Regions from separate parts of the Kitasatospora sp. NPDC034023 genome, predicted to be linked through region 2. Evidence: riboswitches for the same ligand, from Rfam matches in the RefSeq annotation. Region 2 holds a riboswitch; each other region holds the start of a gene.
The links. A riboswitch is a leader RNA that binds a small molecule or an ion and turns the genes downstream of it on or off. The one in region 2 is predicted to bind cobalamin.
Positions count from the first base shown of each region.

Region 1: linked by a shared signal. The riboswitch ahead of metE (5-methyltetrahydropteroyltriglutamate--homocysteine S-methyltransferase) and the one ahead of ACZ52R_RS20485 (ribonucleoside-diphosphate reductase subunit alpha) in region 2 are both predicted to bind cobalamin.
Region 3: linked by a shared signal. The riboswitch ahead of nicT (Nickel transporter NicT) and the one ahead of ACZ52R_RS20485 (ribonucleoside-diphosphate reductase subunit alpha) in region 2 are both predicted to bind cobalamin.
Region 4: linked by a shared signal. The riboswitch ahead of ACZ52R_RS12335 (cobalamin biosynthesis protein) and the one ahead of ACZ52R_RS20485 (ribonucleoside-diphosphate reductase subunit alpha) in region 2 are both predicted to bind cobalamin.

Region 1 covers NZ_JBVIRY010000033.1:46,868-50,924, reverse strand. Annotated here, with positions in the region: gene ACZ52R_RS33665 (putative Ig domain-containing protein) at 166-2,175, opposite strand; cobalamin riboswitch at 2,737-2,962, shown strand; gene metE (5-methyltetrahydropteroyltriglutamate--homocysteine S-methyltransferase) at 3,119-4,057, shown strand, end outside.
Region 2 covers NZ_JBVIRY010000015.1:9,845-13,901, forward strand. Annotated here, with positions in the region: gene ACZ52R_RS20485 (ribonucleoside-diphosphate reductase subunit alpha) at 1-1,497, opposite strand, end outside; cobalamin riboswitch at 1,689-1,814, opposite strand; gene ACZ52R_RS20490 (GH12 family glycosyl hydrolase domain-containing protein) at 1,897-3,234, opposite strand; gene ACZ52R_RS20495 (glycoside hydrolase family 26 protein) at 3,330-4,057, opposite strand, start outside.
Region 3 covers NZ_JBVIRY010000007.1:212,827-216,883, forward strand. Annotated here, with positions in the region: gene ACZ52R_RS13725 (hypothetical protein) at 1-875, opposite strand, end outside; gene ACZ52R_RS13730 (ArsR/SmtB family transcription factor) at 931-1,314, opposite strand; cobalamin riboswitch at 1,397-1,610, shown strand; gene nicT (Nickel transporter NicT) at 1,643-2,770, shown strand; gene ACZ52R_RS13740 (cupin domain-containing protein) at 2,924-3,157, shown strand; gene ACZ52R_RS13745 (M24 family metallopeptidase) at 3,260-4,057, shown strand, end outside.
Region 4 covers NZ_JBVIRY010000006.1:276,963-281,019, reverse strand. Annotated here, with positions in the region: gene ACZ52R_RS12340 (helix-turn-helix domain-containing protein) at 68-751, opposite strand; cobalamin riboswitch at 949-1,080, shown strand; gene ACZ52R_RS12335 (cobalamin biosynthesis protein) at 1,234-2,220, shown strand; gene ACZ52R_RS12330 (cobyric acid synthase) at 2,217-3,755, shown strand; gene ACZ52R_RS12325 (putative cobaltochelatase) at 3,752-4,057, shown strand, end outside.

The sequences.
Region 1 (4,057 bases), on a different contig from region 2:
CCTACCGGAAGTCGGCCGGCCTGCTGACGGCCGGCGCGCAGAGCGGCTGACCGTTCGGCAGGCGCACCACCCCGCCCGGTGGTCCGCCGCTGCCGACGGGTGGAAGGCGGTGGGGCTGCGGCAGCCGGCTGCCGCAGCCCCACGGATCGTACGGTCAGGAGATGGTCAGGACACGGTGAGGGCCGTGTCGTCGATGACGAAGCTCGTCTGGAGGGAGCTGTCCTCGGTGCCGGTGAACTTCACGGTGACGTTCTGGCCGGCGTAGGCGGAGAGGTCGAAGGTGCGCTGCTGGTAGCCGGCCGCGGCGTCCACGTTGGAGTAGGTCTTCAGCGTGGTGCCGTTGACCGAGACGGTCAGCTTGTCGTACGCGGTGCTGCCCGACTCCGCGGTGTCGATGTGCAGGTAGAAGCTGAGGGCGGCCTTGCAGCCGGCCGGTACGGCCAGGGTCTGGGCGAGCGTGTCGGTGTGGGCGGAGCCGTAGCCGTCGAGCCAGGACTTCCAGCTGCCGCCGTGGGCGGGCTCACTGCCGGAGTTGTCGATCACGCCGGCGCTGGCCGTCCACGGGGTGGCGCTGCCGGTCTCGAAGCCGGGGTTGCCGAGGAGCTGGGCGGGGGTGCAGCCGCCGCCGGCGCCGGTGACGGTCCAGCCGAAGGTGGTGGAGCCGCTGGCGCCGGTGCCGTCGGTGGCGGTGACGGTCACGGTGAAGGTGCCGGCGGTGTTCGCGGTGCCGGTGATCAGGCCGGTGGCGGCGTCGACGCTCAGGCCGGCGGGCAGGCCGGTGGCGCCGTAGCCGAGGGACTGGCCGGAGGCCGAGTCGGTGGCGTGGATCTGCAGGCTGACGGCGGAGCCCTGGGCGGTGCTCTGGCTGCCCGGGTTGGTCACGGTGACGGTGTTGCCGCCGGTGCTGCCGTTGGTGAAGGCGGCGGTGCCGTTGGGCGTGCCGAGGCCGGTCGGGCCGTCGTAGCCGGCGGCGGCGGTGCACAGGTAGGACGGGGAGCAGCTGCCGTTGGCGCCGCTGGTGACGTCGTACAGGGAGCCGGTGTGCGCGTACGGGTAGGAGGCCGGGGCGGTGCCGGCGGCCGGGGTGCCCGCCAGGGCGTAGACGGAGGCGATGATCGGGGAGGAGGCGCTGGTGCCGCCGTAGACGTTCCAGCCCGAGCCGCCGTAGGTCTGGTAGACGGCGACGCCGGTGGCCGGGTCGGCGACGGCGGAGACGTCGGCGACGGTGCGCTTGCCGCAGCCGGTGTCGTGCTGCCAGCTCGGCTTGGCGTCGTAGGCGGAGCAGCCGGAGCCGGCGCCGTTGCCGCCGGAGCTGCTGCCCCAGACCTTCTCGGTCCAACCGCGGGCGGTGGAGGCGCGGTTGAGGCTGGTGCCGCCGACGGCGGTCACGTACTGGGAGGCGGCCGGGTACTCGACGCCGTAGCCGGAGTCACCGGAGGAGACGGTGATGGCGACGCCGGGGTGGTTGAAGTAGCTGGTGTCGGAGCTCGGGTCGGTGGAGTCCTCGCCGCCGCCGTAGCTGTTGGAGACGTACTTGGCGCCCATCGAGACGGCGGTGTTGACGGCGGCGCCGAGGTTGCTCATGTTGGCGTCGTCGGACTCGACCAGCAGGATGTGGCAGTTGGGGCAGACGGCGCTGACCATGTCGACGTCGAGCGAGATCTCGCCGGCCCAGCCGCTGTCGGCGGTCGGGTAGCTGGTGCCGCCGCGCTGGTCGACCTTCCTGAAGCAGCCGTTGGCGGTGGTGCAGGCGGGCAGGCCGTACTGGGAGCGGTAGGTGGCGAGGTCGGACTCCGCGTTGGGGTCGTCCTGGGCGTCGACGATGGCGACGGTGGCGCCGGCGCCGGCCGAGGTCGGGAGGTTGTAGGCGGAGGCGAGGTCGCTGGGGCCCAGGCCGGAGGGGTTGATGTCCGGAGCCAGGGCGAGGTGCTGGACGAGGTCGGTGCGGGCGAGCGCGAGGCAGGCCATTTCGCCGGGGTGGGTCGGGGCGGCGCAGACGTGCTTGGTGGTGACACCGGTGGTGGGGCCGGTGCCGGCGGTCCCGCCGGGGACGGCGGCGGCGCCGGGGGCGGTGGCCGCGAGCAGGCCGGTGGCGGCCAGCGCGAAGGCGGGCAGGGCGGCGAGCAGTCTGCGCGCCCGGGCAGGGCGCGCACCGCTGGGGGAGTGGAAGCGCAAGAGTCGACCCTCCGTGGGGGTGAGGGCGCGGCCGGTGCCGGCAGTTGGGGTGCTCGCCGGGACGGGCTCGGGCCCGTGCTGACGGATCACGTGCAGGTGCTCGTCGGCCACGGCGGATGGCCGTGGACCGGCATGGTGCTTGCGCTGTACGGGAGGTGGGGCACGCACCCCGGGTGAGCAGGGTGGTGTGGCCATGACATGCATGGGCATGTCGGAGGCCCGTACCGTTCACGGTCGGGCCCGGCCGCTTCGGCACCGCCATGAGGTTACTGACGGGTGTTCGACAACCTCAAGGTGCCGTTCGCAGCCTTTACCGGGCTTTGCCCATCAATTGTCCGGAGGATGAGGCGGGTTGCTCCGCACCGGCGGAGGCGGGCTGCTCCGCACCGGCGGAGCCGGGTCGCGACGCCGGTGGGTGTCGGTGGGTCCCGCCGTGACGAGCCGTCATGTTCCGACTCCCGCGATGGGGAAGCCTGGTCCTCCGGCCGCTCCTCGCGTCGACGCCGTCCCAGTATCCGGACGATTTGAGCGAATCCCTGTTCAGCTCCCGCGGTCCTGCGCCTAAGCTGGCCGTGCAGCTGGTTCGCCCTGTCCGCCAGGCAGGCGCGTCGCAAGAGGGAACCCGGTGGGAATCCGGGACTGCCCCGCAGCGGTGAGTGGGAACGACCGCCGTCATACGCACTGGGCCCGGGACGGGTCTGGGAAGCGACGGCCAGTAGGTGTCCGCCCTGGAAGCAGGGCGGCTGTGCCCGCGAGTCCGAAGACCTGCCACTGCCCGCGCGCGACCGATCGCGCGCGGAGATCCGGTGACCTCGAGGGCGGGTCGGCGTACCTACCAGACGGAGCCGCGCCCACGTGCGGGCGCCCGTCCGGTTCGTCACCCCTTCGCGCCTTCGTCCCGTCATCGGGGACCAGAGGAATCAGGCTCGCGAAGGAGAGTCCCTTGACAGCGAAGTCCGCAGCGACCACCACCAGCACCACCGCAGTCGCCACCACCGCCACCACCACCGGCGCCGCAACCACCACCGCAGCCACCGCGTACGGCTACCCCCGGCAGGGTCGCAACCGGGAACTGAAGAAGGCGATCGAGGGGTACTGGAAGGGCGCGGTCACCGCCGAGGCGCTGCTGAACACCGCCGCCGACCTGCGCCGGGAGAGCTGGGCCCAGCTCGCCGAGGCCGGGGTTGGGGAAGTCCCGACCGGAGACTTCTCCCTCTACGACCACGTGCTGGACACGACGGTCGCCGTCGGCGCGATCCCCGCCCGACACCGGTCCGCGGTCGACACCGATCCCCTGGACGGCTACTTCGCCATGGCACGCGGCACCCAGGAGGTGGCGCCGCTGGAGATGACCAAGTGGTTCGACACCAACTACCACTATCTCGTACCGGAGTTGGGCTCCGACACGGTCTTCGCCGCGAACCCGGCCAAGGCGGTCGCCGAGCTGCGCGAGGCCCTCGTCCTCGGCCACGCCGCCAGGCCGGTGCTGGTCGGTCCGGTGACCTACCTGCTGCTCGCCAAGCCCGCTCCCGGGGTGGCCGAGGACTTCCAGCCGATCACCCTGCTGGACCGGCTGCTGCCCGTCTACGCCGAACTGCTCGCCCACCTGCGGGCGGCGGGCGCCGAATGGGTGCAACTGGACGAGCCCGCCCTCGTCCAGGACCGCACCCCGGCCGAACTCAACGCCGCCGCCCGCACCTACCGCGAGCTGGGCGGCCTCGCCGACCGGCCCAAGCTGCTGGTCGCGAGCTACTTCGACCGCCTCGGCGACGCCCTGCCGGTGCTCGCCAAGGCCCCGGTCGAGGGCCTGGCGCTGGACTTCACCGGCCCGGCCGCCGCCAACCTGAACGACCTCGCCGCCGCCGGCGGCCTGCCCGGCAAG
Region 2 (4,057 bases):
GGTCGGGTAGAAGTTGATGTCCACGACGCGGTCGAGGAAGGTGACGGCGGTGCGCACGGTGGCGTCGAGCCGCTCCCAGTCCATGGCGCCCAGCAGGTCGTCGGCGGACGCCCCGGGGGCCACGTGGGCGCCGAGGTTGACCGAGCCGAGGTTGCAGACGGCGGTCTCGGAGTCGTCCGTGACCTCCAGGATCTCGGTGCACAGGTTGGAGGAGTGCACCGTGCGGCCCGGCAGCGCGGTCTGGTTGGCGGCGCGGTTGGAGGCGTCCTTGAAGGTCATCCAGCCGTTGCCGGTCTGCGCGAGGGTGCGCATCATGCGGGCGTACAGGGTCTGCGCGGGGATGGTGCGCACGGCCTTGCCGGCCAGCTCGGCCTTGCGGTAGGCCTCGTCGAAGTCGGCGCCCCACAGGTCGACCAGCTCGGGCACGTCGGCCGGGGAGAACAGCGACCAGTCCGCGTTGGCGTTGACCCGGCGCATGAACTCGTCCGGGATCCAGTGCGCCAGGTTGAGGTTGTGGGTGCGGCGGGCCTCTTCGCCGGTGTTGTCGCGCAGCTCGAGGAACTCCTCGATGTCGGCGTGCCAGGTCTCCAGGTAGACGCAGGCGGCGCCCTTGCGACGGCCGCCCTGGTTGACGGCGGCGACGGAGGAGTCGAGGGTGCGCAGGAACGGCACGATGCCGTTGGACTTGCCGTTGGTGCCGCGGATCAGGCTGCCGCGCGAGCGGATGCGCGAGTAGGACAGGCCGATGCCGCCGGCGTGCTTGGACAGGCGGGCGATCTGCGCGTAGCGGTTGTAGATCGAGTCCAGGTTGTCCAGCGGGGAGTCGAGCAGGTAGCAGCTCGACATCTGCGGGTGGCGGGTGCCGGAGTTGAAGAGCGTCGGCGAGGAGGTCAGGTACTCCAGGCGGCTCATCAGGCCGTACAGCTCGGCGACTTCGCGCACGGACTGCTCGTTGTCGCCGACCGCCAGGCCACAGGCGACGCGGAGCAGGAAGTGCTGCGGGGTCTCGATCACCTTGCGGGTGATCGGGTGGCGCAGCAGGTAGCGGGACTGCACGGTGCGCAGGCCGAAGTACTCGAAGCGGTCGTCGCCCTTGGTGTCGATCAGCGCGTCCAGGGCGGCGGCGTGCTTGGCGACGAACTCCGCGGTGGTGTCGCCGATCAGGCCCTCGGCGTGGCCGACGGTGATCGAGGCGGAGAAGGACGTGGAGCCCTGGCTGTTCGCCTCGTCGACGATCTCCAGGGCGAGCAGGCGGGCGGCGAGCTTCGAGTACTGGGGGTCCTCGGCGATCATCGACGCGGCGGCGTCCACGGCCAGCCCGCGCAGCTCGGCGAAGTCCGAGCCGGCGTGGCGGCCGCGCAGCGCGGCGGCGGCGACATGGCCGGGGTCGACCTCGGTGAGGTCGACGCTGCGGTCGGTGAGCAGCCGCAGCAGGGCGCCGCCGGGGTCGGAGACCTTCGGGTCGGTGAAGGCGGTACCGGAGCCCTGGGCGGGCAGGGTGGCTGAGGCAGCGGTGGTCAAGGCGCTCTCTCCTGGCGGCGATCGTCGGCGGTGATCGGAGTACCGGGCGATCGGGGCAGGGGAGCACGCGCGCGGGCGCAAGCGGCGTCCGTGCGACGGTGGCATCCCCGGCCCGCCCGCGAGGCCCGGAAGGTACTGCTGGTGCTGGCGCGGCCTCTGCGGGAGGGCCGTGGCGCACGCTGTCGGCAGGTCATCGGACTCGCGGGCAGGGCTCTTGGAGCCGCTCGCTCACCGCTGCGGGGCAGTCCCGGATTCCCACCGGGTTCCCCTGCATCGACAGCAGGGATGAGCATACATCTAGTGGCGCGAGTCCGATGCAGCCCCACATGTAGTGTCGCGGGGCACGACTGTTCGACTCATCGTGCGATAATCTGCTCAGGCTGGAGGGTGCCATCCCTGGCCCGTACGGGCATCGCACGGGCGCATCCGCACCTGGGTGGTCCCGCCCGCGGAGGCGCTCGCAGAGGCGCCCGCGGAGGCGCTCGCAGTCCCGCTCGAGGAGGCGCTCGGACCGGCACTGGCGGCAGCGCTCGGACCCGCACTCCCGGCAGCACCCGGATTCTCGACGCAGCGCCCCGTGTCCTGGTTGGCGAGCTGTCCCGTGGGGGTCACCCGCCAGCGCTGGTCGGGCCGCGAGGTGCAGCCGGTGAGGACGGGGAAACCGAGGCCCGGGTCCTCGACGCAGCGCCCGTTCTGCCCGATCGAGCCGTTGTCCCCCATCGTCCAGGTCTGGGCCGGCGAGCCGTCGCAGGTGCCGGCGCCGACCGCGGCCGGATCGCCCGCCACCCGGCTGTCCAGACAGAGACCGGGCAGGGCCGAGGTGATCGCGCCGCTCGGCTGTCCGGCGGCGGCCTGGAACGAGAAGGAGTCGCTGCCGAGGCCGGCGCCGCCGTCCCAGATCTCGAACCCGGCCTGGACGGCGCACAGGTACGAGCCGGCCGGGACGTAGCCGCGCTGGATGGCGTCGCGGGTGAAGGCCCGCAGGTCCAGGTCGGTGACGGAGGTCGTGCCGGTGGCCATCTCGTAGGTGATCAGGGTGTGGCTGCTCTTCTTCGGGGCCTCGTACACGCGGTAGGAGGTGCCGCCGACCTGTAGGTCGCCGGTCCGCTGGCCGAACGGGGTCTTGCCGTTGCCGCGCAGCCAGATCATCAGCTCGGCGCTCTCGGTGAAGGAGCAGCTGGTCCGGCTGTTGCTGTACCAGACGTCGTACGAGACGTTGTAGACGCCGCCGTCGACCTGGGTGGTCTGCCAACTGCTGGTCGCGTACCGCAGGTTGTCCACCGGGATGGGCAGCGGGCCGGTGCCGGGCTGGAGCTGGGTGCTGATGTGCGGGTAGGCGCCGGGGCCGCGGTCCGGGTCCGTGAGGCTGGCGGGGCTGATCCCGCTGCGGGTCACCCGGAAGTCGGTGCCGGCGCCGCTGCTGCTGATGCAGAGGCCGCCGGTGGCGTTCCACTCGTTCGGGTTGATCAGGTAGCGGCCGGAGTCGACGGCCTGGGACGGGTAGCGGTTCTGCCCGGTGGAGCAGATCTCGCCGGCGGTCGCGGCCGGCAGCGGGGTGACGGCCGTGGTCGCCCGGACGGGCGCCTGCGGGTCCCGCGAGTCGTGCGGGATCAGCACCGCGCACAGGGCCAGCACGATCGCGATGGTCGGCGCGAGCCACCACCACGGGCGCAGGCCGCGGCGCCCGGTTCCGGGCACGACGGGGTGGGTCATGGGGCTCTCGCCTCCCTGCTGCGGTGTCTGCGGCCGGTGCGCGGGCCGGGGCGGTGGTGTCGTAGGCCGGTACGCGGGCCGGGGCGGGGTCGTGCTCACCCGGCGGGCGTGGAACTCGACCGGGGCTTGGTCGCGGGCGAGGTCGGCTTCTTGACCGGAGGCTTCTGGGTGGTGGCCGACGGGCTGGGGGAGGCCGGCGCGTCGGGGGAAGGGGCGGGTGCCGGGGCCGGCGCCGTGACGGTCAGGGCCGGCTCGGAGTGGACGGTCCAGGGCGTGTTGTAGCGCGGCGCGGAGACCCCGGCGGCGAACGCCTGGGCGGCGGCGGGGGACGCGGCCACCCGCCAGTCGACCTCCTTCCTCGCCTCGTACCAGATCACGCCGATGATGTCGGGGTGCTGGGCGAGCTGCGAGAACATCTCGGTGATCCACTGTGCCTTCAGCCCCGAGGTGTCGGTGGCCCCGGTCTCGGTGATCACCACGGGCTTGTGGCTGAACGCCCGGATCTGCTCGATGGTCGGCTGGAAGATCTGGTCGAACGACTTGTACTTCTCGACGCCGGTGGTGCCGTAGTAGCCGGACAGGCCGACCCAGTCGACGTAGTCGTCGCCGGGGTAGAGCGTGTTCAGGCTGGTGGCGTTCTCGTAGTCGACGTTGGGGCTCCACACCCAGGTGACCCGGGTGGCGCCGGCCTGCTTGAAGATGTCGTGGACGTGCCGCCAGGCCTGGACGTACTGGCCCTTCTTGTTGCCGTTGGACTGCTCGGCCCAGGGGTACCAGTAGCCGTTCATCTCGTGGGCGAAGCGCAGGGCGACGGGGTAGCCGA
Region 3 (4,057 bases), on a different contig from region 2:
TAGAAGGAGACCGAGCCGTGGTCGCCGATCAAGACGTCGGCGGCGACCAGGGCGGCCTGCCAGCCCTGGTGCGGCGGGATCAGGCGCAGGCCCATCCGGCGGGCGGCGTCGAGCAGGGACTCCGGGTCGTGCCGACTCCAGATGTTGGGGTGCAGGACGACGGCCACGGTGTACTCGTCGGCGGGCAGCCGGCGGACCAGGCGCTGGGGCAGGTCGGGGCGGCGGCCGAATAACGAGTGCTCGCTCCAGGTGGAGTTGACGACGACGAGCCGTCGGCCGTCGACGGCGCCGAGTGCGGCGCGGTAGGTGTCGCGGGAGCGTCGGCTGTGCAGCATCCGGTCGAAGCACGGGTCGCCGACCACGTGGGCGACGTCCAGTGCCTCGGGGCAGGAGTCCCGCAGGCGGTCCAGTTGCTCGGGGTGGGAGAGGCCGAGGACGTCCACGAACACCCGCCCGCGGTGGGTGAGTTCGTTGCGGGACAGGCCGGCGGCGCTGACCGTGTCGCCGGTGGACTCGGTCACCAGGCGGTTGTAGCCGGCGCCGTGGGGGAGGACGACGAGCCGGGCGTCCAGGCGGTGCATGGAGGAGTGGACGGCGCAGGCGACGGCCAGGTCGAAGCGGTGCCGGACGGCGTCCTCCCAGTCCAGCACGGTGAAGCCGGGCAGGCCGTGCAGGTACTCGTCGAGGGCGCGGTCGGCGAAGGCGGAGCCGGGGTTGACGGTGAAGTACCGGGCGATGCCGTCGGGGTTCAGCAGGGTGAGGACGTCCAGGACCCGGGTGGCCGAGGTGAGGGTGCGGGCGACCGCCAGCACGCGGGCCTTGACCGGTCGGGTGTTCCAGCGGTCGGCGGGCCAGACGTGGGGGTGGGACGGCACACCATGATCGTACTCATCCGGGGTGGCGCGCCGGGTGCTGTTTCCCGAGTGTCGGTCAGCCCGCCGCTGCGGTGGGCTCGTGATGCTCGGCGGCGGCGCACGCGTCGAGGAGGGGGCGCATGTCCTCGTCCACGAGCCGGTAGCGCACCACACGTCCGTCCTTGTCGCCGGTGACCACGCCGGCCGTGCGGAGCAGCCGCAGGGCCTGGGACACGGCGGTGTCGCGCATGCCGGTGGCGACCGCGAGATCGGTGACGGCGAGCGGGCCGGCCCGGTGGAGGGCGAGCAGCAGGGCGAGCCGTCCGGGGTCGGCGAGCAGGGAGAACCGCTCGGACCAGGACCGGACGTGCGCGGCGTCGCCGATCGCGGCGATGGCCTCGCAGACCCGGTGTCCGTCGATGGTGCGGTGGCCCGCGCGGTCGGCCGGTACGAGATGCATGCGGACATTCTTGCAGGCGGCGTGCTGTGATCCTGGACACCTGCGCAGGTGCGCAGCCTTGCATGGGTCGGGGCGTGGCCCCTACGGTGTAGCCCGCCGTGGTGCTCGGGAAGACCGGTGACGGACCCTCAGGGGTCCGGATTCCGGAGCGGCCCTCGCCACTGTGATCGGGTCACTCCTCCGTCCCCGGAGGAGTGTCGTCCGTACCCACGACGCCACTGGGTGCCTCGCGCACCTGGGAAGGCGGGTACGGACGTCCCGTAAGCCAGGAGACCGGCCACGGCATCTCACGAAGTGATTCCACGAGGTGCTGGAGCGTGATCCGAAGATGACCCTGCCCGAAACCGCCGCCGCAGACGTGAAAGCGGGCGTGAGAACGGTCCCGTCCGTGCTGCCCACCTTCCGGTGGAAGCGCGAGGACACCGTCCGTACGGCCGGGCTGATGGGGGTGATCCTGGCCATGCACGTGGTGGCCTTCGGGACGCTCATCTTCCTGGTCGCACCCGAACGGTACGCGGTCGGTACCCAGGTCTTCGGGGTGGGCCTGGGTATCACCGCGTACACCCTCGGCATGCGGCACGCCTTCGACGCCGACCACATCGCGGTGATCGACAACACCACCCGCAAGCTCATGGCGGACGGCAAGCGGCCGGTCTCGGTGGGCTTCTGGTTCGCCCTCGGGCACTCCTCGATGGTGGTCCTCATGTCCGCCCTGGTGGCGGGCGGCGCGCAGCTGGCGAGCACGCTGATGGACGACGACTCGGCCACCCACAAGTGGCTCGGCATGATCGGGACGACCACCTCCGGCGTGTTCCTCTACCTGATCGGCGCGCTCAACCTGGCGGCGCTGCTCGGCATCATCAAGGTGTTCCGGGCGATGCGGGCCGGGCAGTACGACGAGGCGGAGCTGGAGGCGCACCTCGACTCGCGCGGCTTCATGGCCCGGGTGCTGAACCGGGCGACCCGCTCGATCACCCGGCCCGGGCAGATGTTCCCGGTCGGCATGGTGCTGGGCCTGGGCTTCGACACCGCGACCGAGGTCACCCTGATGGTGATGGCGGGCTCGGGCGCGGCCTCCGGGCTGCCCTGGTACGCGATCGTCTGCCTGGCGCTGCTGTTCGCGGCCGGGATGAGCCTGTTCGACACCCTGGACGGGACGTTCATGAACTTCGCGTACCAGTGGGCCTTCGCCAACCCGGTTCGCAAGGTGTACTACAACCTGACCATCACTGGGCTGTCGATCGCGGTGGCCTTCATCATCGGCACCATCGAACTGATCGGCGTGCTGCACGAGAAGCTCGACCTGACCGACCCGGTGACCGGCTGGATCGCGGACATCTCGCTGGACAACGTCGGCTACGCGATCGCCGGGCTGTTCGTGGTGGTCTGGGCGGTGGCGATCGGGTACTGGAAGCTCGCCCGGGTCGAGAAGCGCTGGGCACCCGAGGGGTCGTGAGCCGGAGGGCATGAGAGTGGCTCATGGGGCCGGGGCATGAGCCGCGCTCATGCGGCAGCGCCATGAGCTCGACTCATGCGGCCGCCCCATGAGGACAGCTCATGCGGCAGCGCCATGAGCGTCACTCATGCGGCCGCCCCATGAGGACAGCTCATGCGGCAGCGCCATGAGCGTCACTCATGCGGCCGCGAGCAGCACCCGGCCGGAACGGTGGAGATCATCCGGGTCGACGAGGGCGAGCCGGCCCTGGTGCACGACGAGCGCGGACACCCGGTGCCGGTCGGCAGCACGGTCTTCTTCGGCGCCTCCTACCCGCACGTCTGCCGCAACCCGGGGCGGCGGATGCCGGCGCTGACCATGGTGGTCTCCGCCCGGCCGCCGCGCTGACCCCTGTCCTCGCGCGCCGAACGGCGCCTGCCCGAGGTGTCCCGGGGTTCCGTCGGGAGTGCTCGGCGGGCGGTTCGGCCCGGGGGTTCGTAGGCTCGACGCATGGCGGATGCGTACGCGGGTCGGCGGGAGCGGGTGAGGGAGCACTGCAGTGCGGCCGGGGCCGATGCGGCGCTGATCACCCGGGCGGCGAACGTGCGGTATCTGACGGGCTGCGCGCCCTGTGGAGCGACCTTGCTGCTGACCAGGGAGCGGGTGTTGCTCGCGCTGCCGGACGACCTGCCGCCGGACGACTCCGGGGAGCACCTGATCGCCCCGGACGTCCCCCAGCTGCCGGTGGCGGCCGGGGCGGACACCGCGCTGGCCGCCGCGGCCGCCGCGGCGAGCTTCGGGGTGGCGGCTCTGGCGGTGGAGGAGCACGACCTGACCGTCAGCCGCCACCGGGCGGTGGCGGGCCTGGCCGAGCGGGCCCGGTTGGTCGACCTGGGGCAGGTGGTCGAGCGGCTGCGGGTGGTCAAGGACGAGCACGAGATCGCCGATCTGCGGATCGCCGCCGAGATCGCCGACCAGGCGCTCGGCGAGCTGCTGGAGTCGATCCTGGTCGGCCGCACCGAGCGGCACCTGGCGATGGAGCTGGAGCGCCGGATGATCGACCACGGCGCGGACCGGGCCGCCTTCCCGGTGTCGGTCGGCACCGGCAGCCACTCCGGCCAGGCCGCCCACCAGCCGACCGACCGCCGGGTGGAGGAGGGTGACTTCCTGACCGTCGTGATGGGCGCGCAGTACCGCGGTTACGGCGTTTCCACCGCCCGCACCTTCGTGATCGGGGCCGCGCCCGCGCCCTGGCAGGTGGAGCTGCACCGGCTGGTCTTCCGGGCCCAGCGGGCCGGCCGGGAGGCG
Region 4 (4,057 bases), on a different contig from region 2:
TGGGCCGTCCGGGTCACTCGGCGCGGGGTCGGGGCGCGGGGACGGGGTCCGGCGTCGGGGCGCGGGGTCAGTCCGTGGCGGCGTCGAGGAGGTGCCAGAAGCGGGGGGTGAGGGAGTCGGTGGTGGGGGGTGGGGCGGCGCGGGTGGTGGCGCCCCAGTGGGTGGGGACGTGGTGTTCCTGGTGGAGGACGGTGAGAGCGGCGGCGAGGGTGTCGGCGGGGGCCGGGACGATGCGGGCGAGGGCGCGGAGGCGGGGTTGCCAGCGGCCCGCGACGCACTGGCGGAGGAGCTGGCCGAGGGCCTCCCGGCGGCCGGTGGCCTCCACGAGCTCGGGCAGGGTCAGGTCGAGGACCTCGGCGAGGGCGCGGGTCTGTTCCTCGTCGCCGTCCCATTGGCCGGTCAGTTCGGCCTGCCGGTAGGTGGCGAGGACGGTGCCGGTGCGGTCGGCGACGGCGGCCTGGCCGAGTTCACGGGCGACGCGGTGGTCGCGCAGCCGTACCGGGCGGGTGTCCATCAGCTGGGCGGCGGGGCACCAGAGGGCGCGGGCGAGGGCGACGAACTCCGGTTCGCTGGGGCGCAGCTCGCCGGCCTCCCAGGCGAGGACGTGGGCGGGCAGCAGCCGGACGCCGTGCGCGGCCATGCCCTCCGCGACCTGCTCGGGGGTCAGGCCGAGGCCGGCCCGGTGGGCGCGGGCGGCCGCGGGGGAGAACGGCACCGGAGGCGGGACAGTGGGGGTCTTTCTGCGACGCATGCCACCGAACGGTAGGCGCGGACCGCGGTGCGCCCCAGCGACCGAACCCACGAAGCGGCCGGTCCGGGGGCGGTGCTCCGCTGGGCGATCCCACAGCGCGTCGGGGCGGTGCCCGGTGTGACCAACCCCTCCGTGACCTCGGTTGACTCCCGGTTCGGCCGCGTGATGGGATCCTGGGGCCAATCGGAGGCATGGAGAGGAAGCCGGTGCGAGTCCGGCGCGGTCCCGCCACTGTCACCGGGGAGCACGCTCGGAATGATCGCCACGGCGGGCCGTCAGAAGCCGCTGGAAGGCCCCGGGGGTGTGTCCGACCCGGAAGCCAGGAGACTCTCGCCCCCGCTACGTCGATCCAGGGCGCGGACCCTGAGTGAGGACACGCACGCGATGCAGGCTGCCCCGCCCCACCGGACTCCGAGCGGCCTTCCGCCGAGCTGTCTCCCGATGAGTTGTCTTCCGATCAGCCCCCTTCCGGCGTTCGTCCTGTGACCGTCCGTCCTGCGACCGGACGCCCCCTGGCCCGCGCCGCCGCGTTCGCACTGGGCGCCGTCGCGGGCTACGCCGCCGACGCCCGCTTCGCCGACCCGCGCCGGGGCCACCCGGTGGCCGTCTTCGGCAGCGCGGCGACCCGGCTGGAGCGGCGCCTGTGGCGCGACGACCGTACGGCCGGGGCCGGGTACACGGCGCTGTGCGTGGGCGCGGTCGCGGCGGGCGCGCTCGCCCTGGACCGTACGGTGGGCCGGCGCCCGCTGGGCCGGGCGGCGCTGGCGGCGGCCGCGACCTGGACGGTCCTCGGCGGCACCTCGCTCACCCGGGAGGCCCGCGCCATCGGCCGCTCGCTGAAGGACGGCGACCTGCGGGCCGCGCGGGAGCGGCTGCCGCACCTGTGCGGGCGGGATCCGAGCGCGCTGGACGGGCAGCAGATCGCCCGCGCGGTGGTCGAGTCGGTGGCCGAGAACACCGCCGACGCCGTGGTGAACGCGCTGGCCTGGGGTGCCCTGGCGGGCACGCCCGGGCTGCTGGCGTTCCGTGCGGTGAACACCCTGGACGCCATGGTGGGACACCGTTCGCCGCGCTACGCCCGGTTCGGCTGGGCCTCGGCCCGGCTGGACGACGTGGCGGGCTGGCCGGGCGCCCGGCTGACCGCACTGCTGACGGTGGCCGCCGCCCCGCAGCCCCGGACGGCCTGGCGGGTCTGGCGGCGCGACGGCTCCTCGCACCCGAGCCCGAACGCGGGCCAGGCGGAGTCGGCGTTCGCCGGGGCGGTGGGCGTGCGGCTGGGCGGCACGCTGCAGTACGGCGAGCGCGTGGAGCACCGTCCGGTGCTGGGCGCGGAGCTGCGGCCGGTGACGGTGGACGACATCGAGCGGGCCTGCGCGCTCTCCCGGCGGGTGGGCGCGCTGGCACTGGGTACGACGGTCGCGGGGCATCTCGTGATCAGGGCGTTCGGTAAGAGGAGGGGTGGGGCATGAGCAACGCGCTGCTGGTCGCCGGGACGACCTCGGACGCGGGCAAGAGCGTGGTGACGGCCGGCATCTGCCGCTGGCTGGCCCGCCAGGGTGTGCGGGTCGCGCCGTACAAGGCGCAGAACATGTCGTTGAACTCCTTCGTCACCGCCGACGGCGCCGAGATCGGGCGGGCCCAGGCGATGCAGGCGCAGGCCGCCCGGGTGGAGCCGGAGGCGGCGATGAACCCGGTGCTGCTGAAGCCCGGCGCGGACGGCCGCAGCCAGGTGGTGCTGCTGGGCAGGCCGGTCGCCGAGGTGGGTGCGCTGGACTACCGCGAGCGCAAGCCCGTCCTGCTGGAGCGCGCCCTGGAGTGCCTGGCCGACCTGCGCCGCCGCTACGACGTGGTCGTCTGCGAGGGCGCCGGCTCGCCCGCCGAGATCAACCTGCGCGACCGCGACATCGCCAACATGGGCCTGGCCACGGCCGCCGGGCTGCCGGTGGTGGTGGTCGGGGACATCGACCGCGGCGGCGTGTTCGCGGCGATGTACGGGACGCTGGCGCTGCTGTCGGCGGAGGACCAGCGGCACGTGGCCGGCTGGTTCGTCAACAAGTTCCGCGGCGACGCGCGGCTGCTGGCGCCCGGGCTGGAGATGCTGCACGAGCTGACCGGCCGTCCGGTGCTGGGCACCCTGCCGATGCTGCCCGGACTGTGGCTGGACGCCGAGGACTCGCTGGACCTGTCGACGGTGGTGGACCGGGTCGACGGGCGCGGGCCGCTCGGGGCGGACGTGCTGCGGGTGGCCGTGGTGCGCTTCCCCCGGCTGTCCAACTTCACCGACCTGGACGCGCTGGCGCAGGAGCCGGGCGTGCTGGTGCGCTGGGCCACCAGACCCGAGGAGCTGGCCGACGCCGACCTGGTGGTGCTGCCCGGCACCCGGGCCACCGTGGCGGACCTCGCCTGGCTGCGCGAGCGCGGCCTGGAGCCGGCGCTGAAGGCGCGGGCGGCGGCCGGGCTGCCGGTTCTCGGGGTGTGCGGCGGCTACCAGATGCTGGCGCGCGGGATCGTCGACGAGGTGGAGTCCAAGGCGGGCGCCGTCGACGGGCTCGGCCTGCTGCCGACGCAGGTGCGGTTCGGCGCCGAGAAGGTGCTGGCGCGGCCGGTCGGCGAGGCGTTCGGGCACCGGGTCGAGGGCTACGAGATCCACCACGGGGTGGTGGCCGTGGAGGGGGGCCAGGCGTTCGTCTCCGATGGCCGAGGGCAGAGTCTGGACGGCTGCCGGGTGGGCTCGGTCTGGGGCACGACCTGGCACGGCGTGCTGGAGAACGACGACTTCCGTCGCGAACTCCTGCGCGAGGTCGCCGAGTTGGCGGGCCGGGCGTTCGTCCCGGCGCCGGACACCTCCTTCGCCGAGGCGCGCGAGGCCCGGCTGGACCGGCTGGGCGACCTGATCGAGGAACACGCGGACACCGACGCGCTGTGGAAGCTGATCGAGGGCGGGGTGCCGGCGGCCGGATCGCTGCCGTTCCTGGCGCCCGGGGCACCTGGGAGTGACGCATGACTGACGTCCGCTATCCGTTCACCGCGATCGTCGGCATGGCCGACCTGCGGCTGGGGCTGCTGCTGAACGCGGTCTCCCCGGCCGTGGGTGGCGTGCTGGTCCGCGGCGAGAAGGGCACCGCGAAGTCGACCATGGTGCGCGCGCTGGCCGGCCTGCTGCCGTCCATCGCCGCCGTGGACGGCTGCCGCTTCGCCTGCGACCCGGCCGCGCCCGACCCGCAGTGCCCGGACGGGCCGCACTCCGCCGCCGGGAGCCACGAACGGCCGTCCCAGCTGGTCGAGTTGCCGGTCGGCGTGGCCGAG